4 regions of the Streptomyces sp. CB09001 genome follow, and region 4 is predicted to be linked to each of the others. Evidence: riboswitches for the same ligand, from Rfam matches in the RefSeq annotation. Region 4 holds a riboswitch; each other region holds the start of a gene.

Region 1 (4,348 bases), 2.9 Mb from region 4:
GACGTCCCGCTGCCCACCGGCGAGGGCATCGGCTACGAACTGCTCGCCCTCGCCGCCCGCGCCGAGTCCGCGGGCACCGACCCCGAGGCGGCCCTGAGAGCGGCGGCCCGCGCCTACCGGGACGCGATCCGGGCGGTCGAGGGATGACCGGCAGCTCTTCCGCCCCCGTCCCCGAGCTGTTCACCTGGGAGTTCGCGAGCGACCCCTATCCTGCCTACGCCTGGCTGCGCGAGCACGCCCCCGTGCACCGCACCCGGCTGCCCAGCGGAGTGGAGGCATGGCTGGTCACCCGGTACGCCGACGCGAAACAGGCCCTCGCCGACCCGCGGCTGTCCAAGAACCCGGCGCACCACGCCGAGCCCGCGCACGCCAAGGGCAAGACCGGCATTCCGGGGGAGCGGAAGGCCGAGCTGATGACCCATCTGCTCAACATCGACCCGCCCGACCACACCAGGCTGCGACGGCTGGTCAGCAAGGCGTTCACGCCCCGCCGCGTGGCCGAGTTCGCGCCCCGGGTGCAGGAGCTGGCCGACCTCCTCATCGACCGCTTCGCCGCCACCGGCTCCGCCGACCTGATCCACGAGTTCGCCTTCCCGCTGCCCATCTACGCCATCTGCGACCTGCTCGGCGTCCCCCGCGAGGACCAGGACGAGTTCCGGGACTGGGCGGGCATGATGATCCGTCACCAAGGAGGCCCGCGGGGCGGCGTCGCCCGGTCGGTGAAGAAGATGCGCGGCTACCTCGCCGATCTCATCCACCGCAAGCGCGCCGCACTGCCGCCCGAGCCCGCGCCCGGCGAGGACCTCATCTCCGGCCTGATCCGCGCCTCCGACCACGGCGAGCACCTCACCGAGAACGAGGCCGCGGCCATGGCCTTCATCCTGCTCTTCGCAGGTTTCGAGACCACGGTCAACCTCGTGGGCAACGGCGCGTACGCCCTGCTCACCCACCCCGGGCAGCGGGAGCGGCTGCAGGCGTCCCTGGCCGCCGGGGAGCGCGGCCTGCTGGAGACCGGCGTCGAGGAACTCCTGCGCTACGACGGCCCGGTGGAGCTGGCCACCTGGCGCTTCGCCACCCGGCCGCTGACCATCGGCGGACAGGACGTCGCGGCCGGCGACCCCGTCCTCGTCGTCCTCGCCGCCGCCGACCGGGACCCGGAGCGGTTCACCGACCCGGACACCCTGGACCTGGCCCGCCGCGACAGCCAGCACCTCGGGTACGGCCACGGCATCCACTACTGCCTCGGCGCCCCGCTCGCCCGGCTGGAGGGGCAGACGGCGCTGGCCACCCTGCTCACCCGGCTGCCGGACCTCCGCCTCGCCGCGGACCCGGCCGAACTCCGGTGGCGCGGCGGCCTCATCATGCGAGGTCTGCGCACTTTGCCGGTCTCGTTCACACCGCTCGCGTCATCGGCGGGCAACGGTCCGTCGCCGACGCAAAAGTGACACGCGCTCAACTCTGTGATCTTCACGTGATCTGCGCGGCATGAACTTGTGACAAGTGATGATCTCCCTATACGTTCACGGATCAGCGTGGTGTCGAGCGTCATCCGCCGCGCGGTCCCCGTCGTCTCGTGAAAGGTCGTCGCATGCTCTCCGGGAACGGTCGTCACCGCCGCCCCCGCCAGGCACCCGCACTGGTCGTCGCCGCCGGAGTGACCGGCTCCGCCATCGCGATCCCGCTGCTCGGTGCCACCGGCGCCCACGCGGCCGACTCCGCGAACTGGGACCAGGTCGCCGAGTGCGAGACCGGTGGTGCCTGGAGCCAGAACAGCGGCAACGGGTACTACGGCGGCCTGCAGCTGTCCCAGGACGCCTGGGAGCGGTACGGCGGGCTGGACTACGCCCCCAGCGCCGACCAGGCCAGTCGCTCCCAGCAGATACGAATCGCCGAGAAGATACACGCGGACCAGGGCATCGCCGCCTGGCCGACCTGCGGTCTGCTGGCCGGACTGGGCAGCGACTCCGGGGTCACGGGCGGCGGCTCCGGCTCCGGCACGGCCGGTGACGGGGCGTCGGAGGGTTCGGACACCTCGGGGGAGCAGGACACCACCAAGTCGTCCGAAACACCCGCGACCACCGAAACACCCGAGTCGCCCCAGTCATCCGAGTCGTCCGGCTCGAGCGGTTCGTCCGGCACGGCCGAGACGCCGGAGTCGACGTCCGGAGCATCCTCTTCGTCCCCTTCGCCCTCTTCTTCGCCGTCGTCTGACGCTCCGTCCGATGAGGCGGACCAATCCGCCAAGCCGGACACTTCGTCCGAATCCGACCCCTCCGTCAGTGCCGAATCGCAGGGCACCGAGGGCTCGTCCGGCTCCGGCAAGCACCGGGGCGGCACCGCGGACGAGGGTGCGGCGGGGGAGGGGCGTACGGACCCGACGACGGGCCGGCACGCCTCGCGCGACGGTGGCGAGCGGGAGGCCGGGGACGGCCGTTACGTCGTCCGCACCGGCGACAGTCTCTGGGCCATCGCCGACTCCCTTGAGGTCGACGGCGGGTGGCGCACGCTCTACGCCGACAACGCGACCGTCGTCGGTGCCGACCCGGACCACATCCTGCCCGGTCAGACGCTCACGGTCACGGGCGAATCGGGCGAAAAGTAGGGGGAGTTCACGTCACGGTTAGAGACCGTATGTCCCTTTTGGATCTCGTGAGAGATAGGTCTCAGAAGCCGTGATCGTCTTTGAAAATCCGCGGAGCGCGTGTCTACGGTCATGACCGCTCGCCACCGCGGGCCCCGACAGCCGCAACGCCGAATCCTGCCAGCGGCCGTACGGGAACAGTCGTCGCGTCAAGCGCCGCAGGCAGGAGCGGGGGACCCAAGGTAAGTGCCGCACCGGGCAGTTGAGCCGGAGCGGCTAGGGGTGAAGCCGAGTTCCGGGAGGAACCCGGCCGGGCAACTCAACCGGCCCGAACCCGACAGCTCACCTCGCAGGCGTCGGTGAGGGGATCAACCATGCTGTTTTCCGGCAAGGGCAAGCACCGTCGCCCGTCCAAGGCCACCCGTGTCATCGCCGTCGCCGGCGTCACCGGTGCCGCCGTCGCCGCCCCGCTGATGGCGGCCGGCAACGCCTCCGCCGCCACCGCGTCCGAGTGGGACGCCGTCGCCCAGTGCGAGTCCGGCGGCAACTGGTCCATCAACACCGGCAACGGTTACTACGGCGGTCTGCAGTTCTCCGCCTCCACCTGGGCCGCCTACGGTGGTACGCAGTACGCCTCCTCCGCCGACCAGGCGAGCAAGTCCCAGCAGATCGAGATCGCCGAGAAGGTGCTCGCGGGCCAGGGCAAGGGTGCCTGGCCGGTCTGCGGCACCGGCCTGTCGGGCGCCGCCTACACCGGTGGCGGCTCCCAGGACAGCGGCTCCGGCAGCTCCGAGGGCTCGCAGAGCCAGAGCAGCGGCTCCACCACCGAGCGCTCCACCGAGCAGAAGGCCTCCCGCTCCTCCGAGCGCCCGGCCGCCGAGCCGAAGGCCGAGAAGCCCGCCAAGAAGACCGTCACCACCCCGACCGGCAAGAAGGTCGAGAAGGGCGACGGCGAGTACAAGGTCGTCAAGGGCGACACCCTCAGCTCGATCGCCGAGGAGCACGACGTCAAGGGCGGCTGGGCGAAGCTCTTCAAGCTGAACGACGACATCGTCGACGACGCCGACCTGATCTACCCGGGCCAGCAGCTGCACCTGAAGTAAGCGGCGGCGGCCTCCGCGACTCCCGCCCCGGTGCGTGTTCCCCCGTACGCACCGGGGCGGGACTTTTCATGTTCCGCCTTTGTTCCGTTCGGAAACAATTTACTCTCGGTTCTGTCCAGCGGGTGGGCGATCGGCTGGCCGATCGCCCGGAGCCGGTTAGGCTCGGTCCCGCAGAGCCGTCGCGGTCCCGCGGGACCGCGGCACACCGAAGCGTCACAGTGAAGCGTCACATTGAAGAAGGAGATGCTCGTGCCGTCCATCGACGTCGTCGTAGCCCGGGAAATCCTGGACTCCCGAGGCAACCCCACGGTCGAGGTCGAGGTCGGCCTCGACGACGGCAGCACGGGTCGTGCCGCCGTTCCGTCCGGCGCCTCCACCGGTGCCTTCGAGGCCATCGAACTGCGTGACGGCGACCCGAGCCGTTACCTCGGCAAGGGCGTCGAGAAGGCCGTGCTGGCCGTCATCGAGCAGATCGGCCCGGAGCTGGTCGGCTACGACGCCACCGAGCAGCGCCTGATCGACCAGGCCATGTTCGACCTGGACGCCACCGACAACAAGGGCTCGCTCGGCGCCAACGCCATCCTCGGCGTCTCCCTCGCCGTCGCCCACGCCGCCTCCGAGGCCAGCGACCTGCCGCTCTTCCGCTACCTGGGCGGCCCCAACG
Region 2 (4,348 bases), 1.1 Mb from region 4:
CCGGTCGTCCGCAAGGCGCTGCACGACGTGCTCGACGCCTCGCTCGCCGACCTGACCCGCTTCGACTGCCCGCCGCTGCCGGGGCTGCTGGCCGAGAAGCTGCTCTCCTACAGCCCGCACCTGGACCGCGTCTTCTTCGGCAACAGCGGCACCGAGGCCGTGGAGACCGCGCTGAAGTTCGCCCGGTACGCGACCGGCCGGCAGCGGATCCTGTACTGCACGCACGCCTTCCACGGACTGACCACCGGCTCGCTGTCCGTCAACGGCGAGGACGGCTTCCGCAAGGGCTTCGCGCCGCTGCTGCCCGACACCGCCGTCCCGCTCGGCGACCTGGACGCCCTGGCGCGGGAGCTGAGGAAGGGCGACGTGGCGGCCCTGATCGTGGAGCCGGTCCAGGGCAAGGGCGTGCACGAGGCCCCGCCCGGATACCTGCTCGCCGCGCAGGAGCTGCTGCACCGGCACAAGGCGCTGCTGATCGCCGACGAGGTGCAGACGGGCCTCGGCCGTACCGGCAAGTTCTACGCGTACCAGCACTCGGACGGCGTGGAACCCGACCTGGTCTGCGTGGCCAAGGCGCTGTCCGGCGGATACGTGCCGGTGGGGGCCACCCTGGGCAAGGACTGGATTTTCCAGAAGGTGTACTCCTCGATGGACCGCGTGCAGGTCCACTCGGCGAGCTTCGGATCCAACGCACAGGCCATGGCGGCCGGGCTCGCGGTGCTGTCGGTGATGGAGAACGAGGAGATCGTCGCGAACGCCGCCGCGGTGGGGGAGCGGCTGAAGTCCCGGCTGGCGGAGCTGGTGGACCGCTACGAGCTGCTCGCCGACGTCCGGGGCCGCGGACTGATGATCGGCATCGAGTTCGGCCGGCCGAGGTCCCTGAAGCTGCGCAGCCGCTGGACGATGCTGCAGGCGGCGCGGAAGGGACTGTTCGCGCAGATGGTGGTCGTGCCGCTGCTGCAACGGCACCGGATCCTGACCCAGGTGTCCGGCGACCACTTGGAGGTGATCAAGCTGATCCCGCCGCTGATCATCGACACCGGCGACGCCGACCGGTTCGTCGACGCCTTCACGGAGGTGATGGAGGACGCGCACAATGGCGGTGGCCTGATGTGGGACTTCGGGAAGACCCTGGTCAAGCAGGCGGTGGCCAACCGCTGAGGGTGCCCTCGGGCGTTTTTGCCTCTGAGGCAAGGAATTTGCCTGGCAGGCAAGATTCGGGCTGAATGGAGGCATGAGCTCCTCCGAGACCGGCCCCGCCGAGGGGGCGGTCGCCGCCGTCGCGCCCCAGCTGCGTGAGCTGCGGCGGCGGGCCGCCCTCACCCTGGAGACCGCGGCCCGCGCCGCAGGACTCTCGCCCGCCCACCTCTCCCGCCTGGAGACCGGGCAGCGCCAGCCCTCGCTGCCGATGCTGCTCTCCCTCGCCCGGGTCTACGGTACGACCGTCGCCGAACTGCTGGGCGAGACGGCCGCCGACCGGGACGCCGTCGTCCGCGCCGCCGACATGGAACCCACCGCCGCGGGCGGCTGGACGTACTGGCGGGCCGGAGCGCCGGGCCGCGGCATGCAGGCCCTGCGCGTCCAGGTTCCGTACGGCTCCCAGGGCGACGTCGTGCGGGTGCACCCCGGCGAGGAGTGGCTCCACGTCCTCCGGGGCCGGTTGCGACTGCGCCTCGGGGACACCGAGCACCGGCTCACCGCGGGGGACAGCGCCCACTTCGACTCGATGACCCCGCACCGGATCGCCGCGCAGGACCCCGACGGGGTCGAGCTGCTGTTCGTCCACACCCTGCTGCAGAGCCCGACGGCCGCCCTGTGCCTCGGCCCGACCCCTGGAGAGACGCCATGAGCACCATGCAGGAGAAGTTCCCGCGCGCCCTGTGGGTGCGACTGGTCGTCTACATCGCCCTGGGGCACGTCTTCGGCGGCTTCCTCTACCTGCTGTTCGAGGTGGGAGCCAAGTAGCGCCGGCCGCGGGCGGGCGGCTCAGTCCAGCATCCGCTCGCGCAGCCGCTCCCGGGTCGCGGGAGTGAGCCGCAGTCCCTGCTCCAGGTAGGCGTCGACGCCGCCCCACGTCTCCTCGACGGTCTCGAAGGCCGCCGCCAGGTACTCGGCGCGCGCGTCGAACAGAGGACTGAGCAGCTCCATGACCTCGGGGGAGTAGGCCGAGGCCGCGGCACCGCTGCGGCGCACCTTGTAGCGCCGGTGCGCGGCGTTCGACTTCAGGTAGTCCTCGACGACGGCCTCGCGCTCGACGCCCAGGGCGAGCAGGGTGACGGCGATCGACAGGCCCGCCCGGTCCTTTCCGGCGGCGCAGTGCATCAGGGCGGGGACGCTGTCCTCGGCGAGCGCGTGCAGGATGCGGGAGTGCTCCGCGGTGCGCTCCGCGACGATCGATCGGTAGGAGCGGATCATCCGGTCCGCGGCCTTGCCGTCGGCCAGGATCTCGCGCAGCTGGTCGAGGTCGCCGTCCCGGACCATCGTCCAGAACTCGGCGCCGTCGGCCGGGTCGCTCAGCGGCAGGTTCACATTGCGCACGCCCGGCAGCTCGACGTCCGGGCCCTCGAGCTTCTGGTCGGCCGCGTTGCGGAAGTCGAAGATGGTGTGCAGGCCCAGCGAGGCCAGGAACGCGGCGTCCTCCCCGGTGGCGTGAGCCAGGTGACCACTGCGGAACAGCACCCCCTGGCGCACCCGCCGCCCGTCCACGGTCGGCAGTCCGCCCACGTCCCGGAAGTTGCGCACACCGGTCAGCTCGGGTTCGGTCGACGGGACCTGCTGCGTCACGGGGGGCTCCTCCCACTCCGCCCCGCCGCCGCTGCTCGCCGGCGGGCTCCACCCGACGATACGGCATCACCCGTGTGCGAAATCGCACCCCGAGGCACATTCCGAGCCGATAAAGGCCTTCTGTCCGAATTGGCGCCTTAGTTACAACTGGCCCTGAAATGGCGGATGGTGAATGAGAGGCGCGTGAGCAGCGTCATATCCGTGACCGTCCGTTGCCCGTCATGTTCACGTAATTCAACTGCTTCTCAAGGGGCTTTAGATAAAACGCGCAGTGGAAAACGACGCAGTGTTACCGGATATTCCCGTAATGGATCAATCGGAACACCCGTCGGGGGAACCCCTCGCTTGTCCCCGTCCGTCTTGGTCCCTTACGTTCACCACCGATCCGGACGGACGCCTAATCCTGCCGCCGACCGGAGCCCGCACTCATCGACCACCCGTACACGGCAGGAGCGGGGGACCCACAGGTAGAACTGCCTGTTCCGGTTCCCGGAACGGCTTGGGGTAAAGCCGCGTTTCGGCGCGGCCGGGCATCTCCAGCCCGCACCCGACAGCTCACCTCGCAGGCGCCGGAGAGGAATTCGCCATGCCCGCGAAGGGTAAGCACCGCCGTACCAGGGCCATGCGCCTGACCCGCACCATCGCCGTCGCCGGTACCGGTGGCGCCGCGCTCGCGCTCCCGCTGATGGGTGCCGCCGCCGCCAACGCCGCTCCCACGCACTCCGTTTCCGAGCAGGCCGTGCAGTCCGTTCCGACGTCCGCCAAGAAGGCCGCCGCCGAGAAGAACTCCGACTCGCGCACCTACACCGTGAAGAGCGGCGACTACCTCTCGAAGATCGCCGACGAGCAGGACGTCGACGGCGGCTGGAAGAAGCTCTACGCGGACAACCGCGAGGCCGTCGGTTCCGACCCCTCGCTGATCCACCCCGGGCTCAAGCTCTCGATCGACGGCCAGGCCGCCAAGTCGTCGGCGCCGTCCTCCGCGCAGTCGCAGAAGCCCGCGCAGAAGTCCGCCGAGAAGCCCGCCGCCGCGAAGCCGGCCAAGAAGTCGACGGACGCCGCGAAGACCTCCTCCTCGGACGACTCCGGCTCCTCGGAGTCCTCGAACACAGGCACCCAGTCCGCGGGCACCACCAGCGGCTACACCTCCCCCGTCGCGGGCGGCACCGTCGGCACCCCGTACCACCAGTCCGGCAGCATGTGGTCCAGCGGCTACCACACCGGCACCGACTTCGTCGTCCCGACCGGCACCTCGCTCAAGGCCGTCGGCGCGGGCACCGTCGTCTCCGCCGGCTGGGGCGGCGCGTACGGCAACCAGGTCGTCATCCAGCTCGCCGACGGCCACTACGCCCAGTACGCCCACCTCTCCTCGCTCTCCGTCTCCGCCGGTCAGTCGGTGACGGCGGGTCAGCAGGTCGGCCTCTCGGGTGCCACCGGCAACGTGACCGGCCCGCACCTGCACTTCGAGATCCGCACCACGCCGGACTACGGCTCGGACATCGACCCGCTGGCGTTCCTGCGCTCGCACGGCGTCTCCGTCTGACGACCGGTTCCGCGCGGCCCC
Region 3 (4,348 bases), 1.1 Mb from region 4:
CGTCGGCCTTCTCCTTCACGCCGTTGTACTTCTCCGTGGCCACCTCGGCCTCCTGGTAGAGCTGGTCCACCTTGGCCCTGACCTGTGCCGCCGTCGGCTGCGGGTCGGCGTGTCCGGTGCCGCCCAGACCCGTCGCGGTGGCCGCCCCCGCCAGGGTGATCGTGGCCGCCGTACGGGCTCTGCCGCCGCCCTTCGCGCGCTGTCGCGGCCTGCGGTGCGTTCCCACCTGCGATCCACGTCCTTCCGTACGACTCGACTCCGGCCGACGCCGGGTCGGCTCCGGTCCGTTCCGGCTGCCTGGGCCAGGACGCTAGGCGCGTCGGTAACGGTCCGGTGACGGGATGCGCGGAAGTGGCGGCAGGGGATCAGGCGGCGACCGTATGTGATCGTCGCGCGCTCCGAGGCCCGGCGTCTTCACGCAGGGTGATGACCGATATGCCGGACCGGGGGCGGATGGGGGACGTGAGCTGTTATGGGAGCGCCGGGGCGGGCCGGTGTCCGTGCGGTTCCGGCCCCTCATTAGGCTCCGGCCCCATGGACGTACTCATCCACCTCTTCGTCGGCCTGCACGTCATCGGCATCGCCGCGCTCCTCGGCGGCTTCCTGACCCAGATGAAGGCGATGGGCCAGGGCACGGCCCGGTTCACCCCCGCGATGCTGCACGGGGCGCTGACGATGCTGGTCACCGGTGCCGTCCTGGTCGGCCTCAACCAGGCCCAGGACTACTCCGTCGACAACGTCAAGATCGGCGTGAAGCTCGCCGTGCTGATCGTGATCCTCGGCCTGGTCTACGTGAAGCGCGACGACGAGAAGGTGGACAAGCCGCTGTTCGGCCTGGTGGGCGCGCTGACGGTGGTGAACATCTTCATCGCGGTGCTGTGGACCTGACCGTCGCCCCGGAGCCCTCGCCCGCGGACCGCAGCCCGGCCCGGGCCCGGCCGACCGCCCCCGCCGCGACCGCCAGCCACCCGGCCACCGCGATCCACAGCAGCGCCCGGCCCGGCGCGTCCAGCCACGGGACGTCGACGACGGCGGCCACCGACAGCGTCGCCGCCGCCGTCATGCCGAGCGGGAAGACGGTCGACCAGCGGCGCACGTCGTAGCGCAGGCGGGGCCAGACGATCTCGGCGGCCAGGAGCACGGCGTACCAGGCGAGGTCGAGCGTGAGCAGGAAGACGGTCACGTCGTGCAGGACGGCCTGGTCGTCGGCGTTCCACAGGTACATTCCGGTCCCGGCCGCCGCGAGCAGCTTGGCACCGGCGAGCGCCGAGATGGCGAGCGCGCCGCCCGCCACCCAGTGGTCCCCGGAGCCCCGGGCCACCTGCCGCAGGTCGAAGCGGAACAGCGCGATCAGGTAGAGCACGATCCCCAGCCAGAACGGCACCAGCGCCGCATGCGCCAGCCACGGCGTCGAGGTGGCCGCGGCCAGCGTGGCGGCGAGCACGGTGAGCCCCTCCGTGGCCACGCAGCCCAGGAACACCGCCCCGGGCATCCTCCGCCCCCAGTGCCGCACCACCAGGAACAGCAGCCACGGCCACAGCAGGGCCGCCAGCGCCAGCAGCACCGCCGCCAGGAGCGACCAGCCGAGCAGGGAGAAACGGGTGCCGAGCACGGTCGTCGCGGCGACGGCGGTGAGCGCGCCAGGCGTCCCGGCCCGCTTCACCCACTGCGCCCGGTCGGCCAGCAGCAGGTAGACGAAGTTCGCCGCCAGTATCAGCCAGGCGCCGCAGGCCAGCGCCAGGGCGATCCGGGACAGGACCTCGCGGCCCGTCAGGTGCAGCGCGACCGACACGATGCCGGTCGCCATCACCGCGGCCCCGGCCGCCGGTGGGCGCTGCGCCCACCAGGCGCGCAATGCGGAGGGATGGGTGGCCGATGACATGCGCCCGATGCTAAAGACCCTCGCCGATCAGGCCGGGCGCACCACGCTGTAGATCGACGACTCGCCGTCGTAGAAGATCGACTCCTCGCGGACGTACGCGCCGGGCTTCGGGGCGTGGATCATCATGCCGTCGCCGATGTACAGGCCGACATGGCTGATGTCGTCGTAGAAGAAGACCAGGTCACCGGGTTGCGCCTGGGAGACGGAGACGGTCGTGCCGGCGTTGACCTGGTCGTAGGTGACGCGCGGCAGCGTCACGCCGGCGGCCTTCCAGGCGGCCTGGGTGAGGCCCGAGCAGTCGTAGGAACCCGGTCCCGTGGCGCCCCAGACGTACGGCTTGCCGATCTGGGCGCGGGCGAAGGCGATCGCCTTCTCGGCCTTGGTGCCGGTCGAGGTGTCCGGCGTCGACGAGTCCGAGGACTCCGACGAGCCGGTGCCGCCGGATCCGGAGCCGGTCTCCTGCTGGGCGGCCTCCCGACGCTTGCGCTCGGCCTCCTCCTGCGCCGCCTGCTGCTTCGCCAGCTCGGCGGCCTTGCGCTCGGCCTCCTCCTGCTTCTTCCTCTCGATCGCCGCGAGCCGGGCCTTCTCCTCGGCGGTCAGTTCCGAGAGCAGCTCCCGCGCGGTGGCCAGCTTCTTCTGGACGGTCGACTTGGCCGTCTTCAGATCGGTCTGCGAGTCGGTGAGCGTGTCGAGGCTCTCGGTGGCCTCCCGGCGCTTCTTCATCGTCTCGGACTGCTGCGTGACGTAGTCGTCGACGGCGGTCTTCTGCCGGCCGGTGAGCCGGTTCATCAGCTGGTTCTGGTCGAAGTAGTCCTGCGGCGAGTCCGCGAGCAGCAGCGTCGCGGTCTCCGGGACCGAGGCGCCCGTGCGGTACTGGGCGGAGGCGAAGGAACCCAGCTCCTCGCGCGCGTCGTTGAGCCTCTGGGTGCGCTGGGCGACGTCGTCGAGGAGGGTGTCGACCTTCTTGCGCTGCTTGGTGGTCTTCTCCTTGGCCGCGTTGTACTTCTCGGTCGCCGACCCGGCCTGGCGGTAGAGGTCGTCGACCTTCTTCTCGACCTCCTCCAGGGTCGGCCGGTCGTCCGACGGCGTGGCGTTCGCCGTCTGGGACAGCAGCGCGACGGAGGTGAGGGCCGCGGTGGCGAGGGCCGGGGTCCGTATGCCCGCGACGCGGGTACCGGTGGGGCGCGACTTGCGGTGCGACGCCAAGGAGGCGACTCCTTCCAGTGCTCCGCCTACCGGGTTAGCTGTCGGGTTCGGGCGGTGGTTCGGAAGGGTTGCCCTACGGCGTGACCGTCCCTCGTCGAGGACGGTACGGCCGATTCACCCCAAAGTTCTCGGTTGGGTCCCCGGCTCCGGGTGCCGTGCGGGCACGTCGGACTCGGCGGAGGCCGCGCGGCCCGGCGAGGTTCGCCGGAGGGGGTCGAGCGGCCTGCCCCGCACCGTAGCCAACTCGTGTGGCCGCTGTGAAGGTTGGTGGGTGATATGCCCGATACATTTTCGTGACCTTCTGTGCGGGCGTCACCGGGCGGTCGTGGGCGTCACTCTTCGTGGTCCCGCTGGTCGCAGGGCGTGCCCGTGCTGGAGGGTGCCGGGCATTTTCCGGGGTGGCACCGGGTTGTCGGTGGGGCGCCCTAGACTCGGAGAGCGATGAGCAGCCTCTTTGACGACAGCTTCCTGGCGAGCCTCCAGACCCCCCGGGGTCACGAGGAGGAACCCCCGCCGCCCGAGGACGATCACGGACCGGAGCCGGTCCCGCACGATCTGTTCGGCGGGAAGTTCGACGCGCCCCCGGACCGGGACACCCACTACCGGGACGGCGCCCCGCGCCCCGCCCTGGACGCCGCCGCGCTCCTGGAGGGGCTGAACGAGAACCAGCGCGCCGCCGTCGTCCACTCCGGCTCCCCGCTGCTCATCGTGGCCGGTGCCGGCTCCGGCAAGACCCGCGTGCTCACCCACCGCATCGCCCACCTGCTGGCCGAGCGGAGCGTCCACCCGGGCCAGATCCTCGCGATCACCTTCACCAACAAGGCCGCGGGCGAGATGAAGGAGCGCGTCGAGCAGCTCGTCGGCCCGCGCGCCAACGCGATGTGGGTGATGACCTTCCACAGCGCGTGCGTCCGCATCCTGCGCCGCGAGTCGAAGAAGCTCGGCTTCACCTCGTCGTTCTCGATCTACGACGCCGCCGACTCCAAGCGGCTCATGGCGCTGGTCTGCCGCGACCTGGACCTCGACCCCAAGAAGTTCCCGCCGAAGTCCTTCAGCGCCAAGATCTCGAACCTGAAGAACGAGCTGATCGACGAGGAGGACTTCGCCGGGCAGGCGGCCGACGGTTTCGAGAAGACCCTCGCCCAGGCCTACGCCATGTACCAGTCGCGGCTGCGCGAGGCGAACGCCCTCGACTTCGACGACCTGATCATGACGACGGTCAACCTGCTGCGCGCCTTCCCGGACGTCGCCGAGCACTAC
Region 4 (4,348 bases):
CGAGGGCGCGGAGGCGGCCCTGGACCGGCTGGCGAAGCTGGTCACCGAGGGGCTCGAGGAGCTTCCCGAGACCGTCTGACGGACGGGACAGCAGCACCGAAAGGCCCGCCGGGAGCACCGGACGGGCCTTTCGTCCATTCTCTTTCGAATACCCTTTTCGGCCGCGACGGAAAAGCAGCCCGGAATTCCCCGTCCTTTTCTACGGCACTCGTGTTACTGCAGCACATCCGCCACATTTACGGAGTGTTGCGCATTCCTCACACGCTCCGCCCCGTCGCCGGAGGCGAATCGCAGCCGGTGTCGCGCTGCCGACCGCGCGGTGTGCAGCGTCATGAGCGCCCGCGCGCGTTCGCCGTCGCCCCGGGCCACCGCGTCGGTGATCGCGCCGTGTTCCGCCCAGTGCTCCACCGGCCCGACCGGAGACTCGACGACGTACATCCAGGCGATCTTGTGGCGCAGCTGGGTCAGCAGTGCCGCCAGGGAGGGGCTGTCGGCCGCCCGTGCGAGGGTCTCGTGGAACCAGCCGCCCAGGGAGCGCAACTCCTCGCCCGCCCCCTGCCTGGCCCGTTCCTGCCCCAGCCTGACCAGACCGCGCAACACCTTGAGGTGGGCGTCGGTGCGCCGGCGCGCGGCCCGGGAGGCCCCGAGCGGCTCCAGGAGCGCGCGCGTCTCCAGCAGGTCGGCGGCCTCCCGCTCGGTCGGCTCCGCGACGCACGCGCCCGCGTGCCGCCGGGTCACCACGAAGCCCTCCGCCTCCAGCGTGCGCAGGGCCTCGCGGACGGGGACGCGGGAGACGCCGTAGCGGCGGGCGAGGATCTCCTCGGTGAGCCGGCTCCCGCGTCCGTGGACGCCGGCCACGATGTCGTCCCGAATCGCCGTGCACACCGAATGCGCCGGAATACGCATGACCGACCTCCGCCTCGATCCCCGTGAAACGTCGTCGACGATTGACGTGTATTCAGCGACTCTAGGCCAATCCGGCGGACCGGGAATACAAAAAGCCCCGGCTCGGGAGGCCGGGGCTTTCGGTCACGCCGTCAGACGTTGCCGTCAGACGTTCACGCCGTGGGAGCGGAGATAGGCGACGGGGTCCATGTCCGAACCGTATTCGGGGCTCGTACGGGCCTCGAAGTGCAGGTGCGGTCCGGTGACGTTGCCGGTGGCACCCGAGACGCCGATCTGCCGGCCGGGCTCGACCGACTCGCCGACCGAGACGCCGATGGACGACAGGTGCCCGTACTGCGTGTACGTGCCGTCGTGCATCCTGATCACGACCTGGTTGCCGTACGCCCCGCCCCAGCCGGCCTCGACGACGGTGCCGACGCCGACGGAGTGCACGGACGTGCCGCTGGAGGCGTGGAAGTCGATGCCGGTGTGGCTGCCCGAGGACCACAGTGAGCTGCCGGCCTGGTAGGCGGTGGAGACGTACGAGGCGGTGATCGGCGCGACGAAGGTGTTGAGGCGCTCGCGTTCCGCCTCCCGCGCGGCGCGCTCCTTGGCCTCGCGCGCCTCCTCGGCCGCCTCGGCCGCCCGCTCACGGGCCGCCTCCTGGGCCGCCTCGCGGGCGGCGGCGTCCGCGGCCGCCTGCTTCTGCGCGAGGGCCTGGGCGTCGATCTCGTCGGCTATGGAGTCGCCGATGGTGACGACCGGGGTGAGCCCGGTCTGCTCCACCTCGGGCTCGGCGGCGAGCGCCGGTGCCGCGAGGGTGCCGACCACGCCGGTGGTGGCGAGGGCCGCGACCCCCGCCGCGCGGGCGGTGGTGCGGTGCACCCGGCCGGTACGGCGGTGCTTCCCGGTGGCGCGCGTGAACGCCATGTAGAGGCTTGTCCTTTCCTTCCCTCTCGCCTACCGGGTTAGCTGACGGGTTCGGAGGTGGAAGGTCTCCTACGGACCCCCTCGCGGTGCGCGCGGGCGTCCGATTCACCCCAGGGACTGCGATGGGTCCCCGGCTCCCCTGGCTCGCGCCGTACGGGGACTCGGCGATGACTGTCCGGTGCCGCGGATGCGGCGCACTGCCTGACGAACAGCCCGGACGACGCTAAACGCGGCTGTGTTCAATCCCCAAACGCAACAGGCCTTTTGTAGCGCACGCCACAGGGCAGACGGGCAACCACTCCCCCAATTCGGACAAACGGCGGCCCTGGTGACACACCGGTCACCAGGGCCGCCGCACGTGCGTGCCGCTACTCGGCCGCCACCACGGTGACTTCGCCGATGCCGAGGGCCTCGACGGGCTCCTTGATCTGCGCCGCGTCGCCGACGAGGACCGTCACGAGGCGGTCCACCGGGAAGGCGTTCACGACTGCCGCGGTGGCCTCCACGGTGCCCGTGGCGGTCAGTTGACGGTAGAGCGCGGCCTGGAAGTCGTCGGGCAGGTGCTGCTCGACCTGGTCGGCCAGGGTGCTCGCCACGGCCGCCGCCGTCTCGTACTTCAGCGGCGCCACGCCCACCAGGTTCTGCACGGCCACGTCGCGCTCGCCGTCGGTGAGCCCCTCCGCGGCGAGCTTGCGCAGCACCGTCCACAGGTCGTCCAGGGCGGGACCGGTGTTGGGGGTGTCGACGGATCCGCTGATGGCGAGCATCGCGGCGCCCGTGCCGTCCGGCGCGGAACGCAGGACCTGGCCGAACGCCCGTACGCCGTAGGTGTAGCCCTTCTCCTCGCGCAGGACGCGGTCCAGGCGCGAGGTGAGGGTGCCGCCCAGGCAGTAGGTGCCGAGCACCTGCGCGGGCCACACGCGGTCGTGCCGGTCGGCGCCGGTGCGGCCGATCAGCAGCTGTGTCTGGACGGCTCCCGGACGGTCCACGATGACGACCCTGCCGCGGTCGTCGGCGGTCACCGGGGGCACGGGGCGCGGCTCGGCGGCCGAACCGGTCCACGCGCCCAGTGTGTCGCCGAGCAGCGCGTCGAGGTCGACGCCGGTGAGGTCGCCGACGACCACCGCGGTGGCCGTGGCGGGGCGGACGTGCCGCTCGTAGAAGGCGCGTACGGCCGCCGAGTCGATGGCCTCGACCGTCTCCTCGGTGCCCTGGCGCGGGCGCGACATGCGCGCGTCGGCCGGGAACAGCTCCTTGGAGAGCTCCTTGGCGGCGCGCCGGGAGGGATTGGCCAGCTCGTGCGGGATCTCGTCGAGCCGGTTGCGCACCAGTCGTTCGACCTCGCCGTCCGCGAAGGCGGGCGCCCTGAGGGCGTCGGCGAGCAGGCCGAGGGCCTTGGCGAGGCGCGAGGCGGGCACCTCCAGGCTCAGCCGGACGCCGGGGTGGTCGGCGTGCGCGTCCAGGGTGGCGCCGCAGCGCTCCAGCTCTGCGGCGAAGTCCTCGGCGGAGTGCTTGTCGGTGCCCTCGGAGAAGGCGCGCGCCATGATGGTGGCGACGCCGTCGAGGCCGGCCGGCTCGGCGTCCAGGGGGGCGTCGAGGAGCACCTCGACGGCGACGACCTGCTGGCCGGGGCGATGGCAGCGCAGCACCGTCAGGCCGTTGCCGAGGCTGCCGCGCTCGGGAGCGGGGAACGCCCAGGGCTTGGGCTCGCCGGCCTGCGGCTGCGCGTGGAATTCCATGGTGGCGAGCTCGGTCACTTGGCCGCCTCCTCGTTCTCTTCGGTGGCGTCGGGCACGGAGACGGTGACGGTCGTCTCGTCGGCGTCGGTCTCGCCGGCGGGGGCGGTGGGCTCGTAGACGAGCACCGCGCGGTTGTCGGGTCGCAGGCGGGCCTTGGCGACCTCCTGGACCTCCTCCGCGGTCACCTCGAGCACCCGCTTGACGGCGGTGAGGGCGAGCTGCGGGTCGCCGAACAGGACGGCGTACCGGCACAGTTCGTCGGCGCGGCCGGCGACCGTGCCCAGGCGGTCCAGCCACTCGCGCTCGAGCTGGGCCTGGGCGCGCTCCATCTCCTCGGCCGTGGGGCCCTCCTCGGCGAACCGGGCCAGCTCCTCGTCGATGGCGGTCTCGATGACCGGCACCTCGACGTCGCCGGACGTCTTCACGTCCAGCCAGCCCAGGGAGGGCGCCCCGGCGAGCCGCAGCAGGCCGAAGCCGGCGGCGACGGCGGTGCGGTCGCGGCGCACGAGCCGGTTGTACAGGCGGGACGACTCGCCGCCGCCCAGGACGGTCAGGGCCAGGTCGGCCGCGTCGCACGCGCGCGTGCCGTCCTCCGGCAGGCGGTAGGCCGCCATCAGCGCGCGGGCCGGGACCTCCTCCTCCACGATCTCGCGCAGCTGCTCGCCCATGACGTCGGGCAGCGCACCGTCCCGGGGCGGCTGCTTGCCGTCGTGCGAGGCGATGGAGCCGAAGTACTTCTCGATCCAGGCGAGGGTCTGCTCGGGGTCGATGTCGCCGACGACCGAGAGCACCGC

What was found. Region 4 has a riboswitch for cyclic di-AMP ahead of C4J65_RS26140 (M23 family metallopeptidase). Riboswitches for the same ligand answer to the same signal wherever they lie in the genome.
Region 1: it holds a riboswitch for cyclic di-AMP, as region 4 does, so the genes downstream of both, rpfA (resuscitation-promoting factor protein RpfA) here and C4J65_RS26140 (M23 family metallopeptidase) in region 4, are expected to answer to the same signal.
Region 2: it holds a riboswitch for cyclic di-AMP, as region 4 does, so the genes downstream of both, C4J65_RS30905 (M23 family metallopeptidase) here and C4J65_RS26140 (M23 family metallopeptidase) in region 4, are expected to answer to the same signal.
Region 3: it holds a riboswitch for cyclic di-AMP, as region 4 does, so the genes downstream of both, C4J65_RS21080 (C40 family peptidase) here and C4J65_RS26140 (M23 family metallopeptidase) in region 4, are expected to answer to the same signal.

What each region holds. Positions count from the first base shown of each region.
Region 1 covers NZ_CP026730.1:2,746,290-2,750,637, reverse strand. The annotation lists gene C4J65_RS12690 (nucleoside triphosphate pyrophosphohydrolase) at 1-147, shown strand, start outside; gene C4J65_RS12685 (cytochrome P450) at 144-1,445, shown strand; gene C4J65_RS12680 (transglycosylase family protein) at 1,589-2,602, shown strand; cyclic di-AMP (ydaO/yuaA leader) riboswitch at 2,786-2,952, shown strand; gene rpfA (resuscitation-promoting factor protein RpfA) at 2,956-3,684, shown strand; gene eno (phosphopyruvate hydratase) at 3,934-4,348, shown strand, end outside.
Region 2 covers NZ_CP026730.1:6,707,600-6,711,947, forward strand. The annotation lists gene C4J65_RS30885 (aspartate aminotransferase family protein) at 1-1,161, shown strand, start outside; gene C4J65_RS30890 (XRE family transcriptional regulator) at 1,235-1,849, shown strand; gene C4J65_RS30895 (DUF6126 family protein) at 1,846-1,965, shown strand; gene C4J65_RS30900 (tyrosine-protein phosphatase) at 1,987-2,784, opposite strand; cyclic di-AMP (ydaO/yuaA leader) riboswitch at 3,209-3,366, shown strand; gene C4J65_RS30905 (M23 family metallopeptidase) at 3,371-4,327, shown strand.
Region 3 covers NZ_CP026730.1:4,496,696-4,501,043, forward strand. The annotation lists gene C4J65_RS21065 (C40 family peptidase) at 1-226, opposite strand, end outside; gene C4J65_RS21070 (hypothetical protein) at 535-888, shown strand; gene C4J65_RS21075 (tellurite resistance/C4-dicarboxylate transporter family protein) at 866-1,882, opposite strand; gene C4J65_RS21080 (C40 family peptidase) at 1,910-3,088, opposite strand; cyclic di-AMP (ydaO/yuaA leader) riboswitch at 3,095-3,276, opposite strand; gene pcrA (DNA helicase PcrA) at 3,530-4,348, shown strand, end outside.
Region 4 covers NZ_CP026730.1:5,610,212-5,614,559, reverse strand. The annotation lists gene C4J65_RS26150 (HPr family phosphocarrier protein) at 1-79, shown strand, start outside; gene C4J65_RS26145 (GntR family transcriptional regulator) at 214-906, opposite strand; gene C4J65_RS26140 (M23 family metallopeptidase) at 1,051-1,815, opposite strand; cyclic di-AMP (ydaO/yuaA leader) riboswitch at 1,828-1,992, opposite strand; gene C4J65_RS26135 (pitrilysin family protein) at 2,184-3,572, opposite strand; gene C4J65_RS26130 (pitrilysin family protein) at 3,569-4,348, opposite strand, start outside.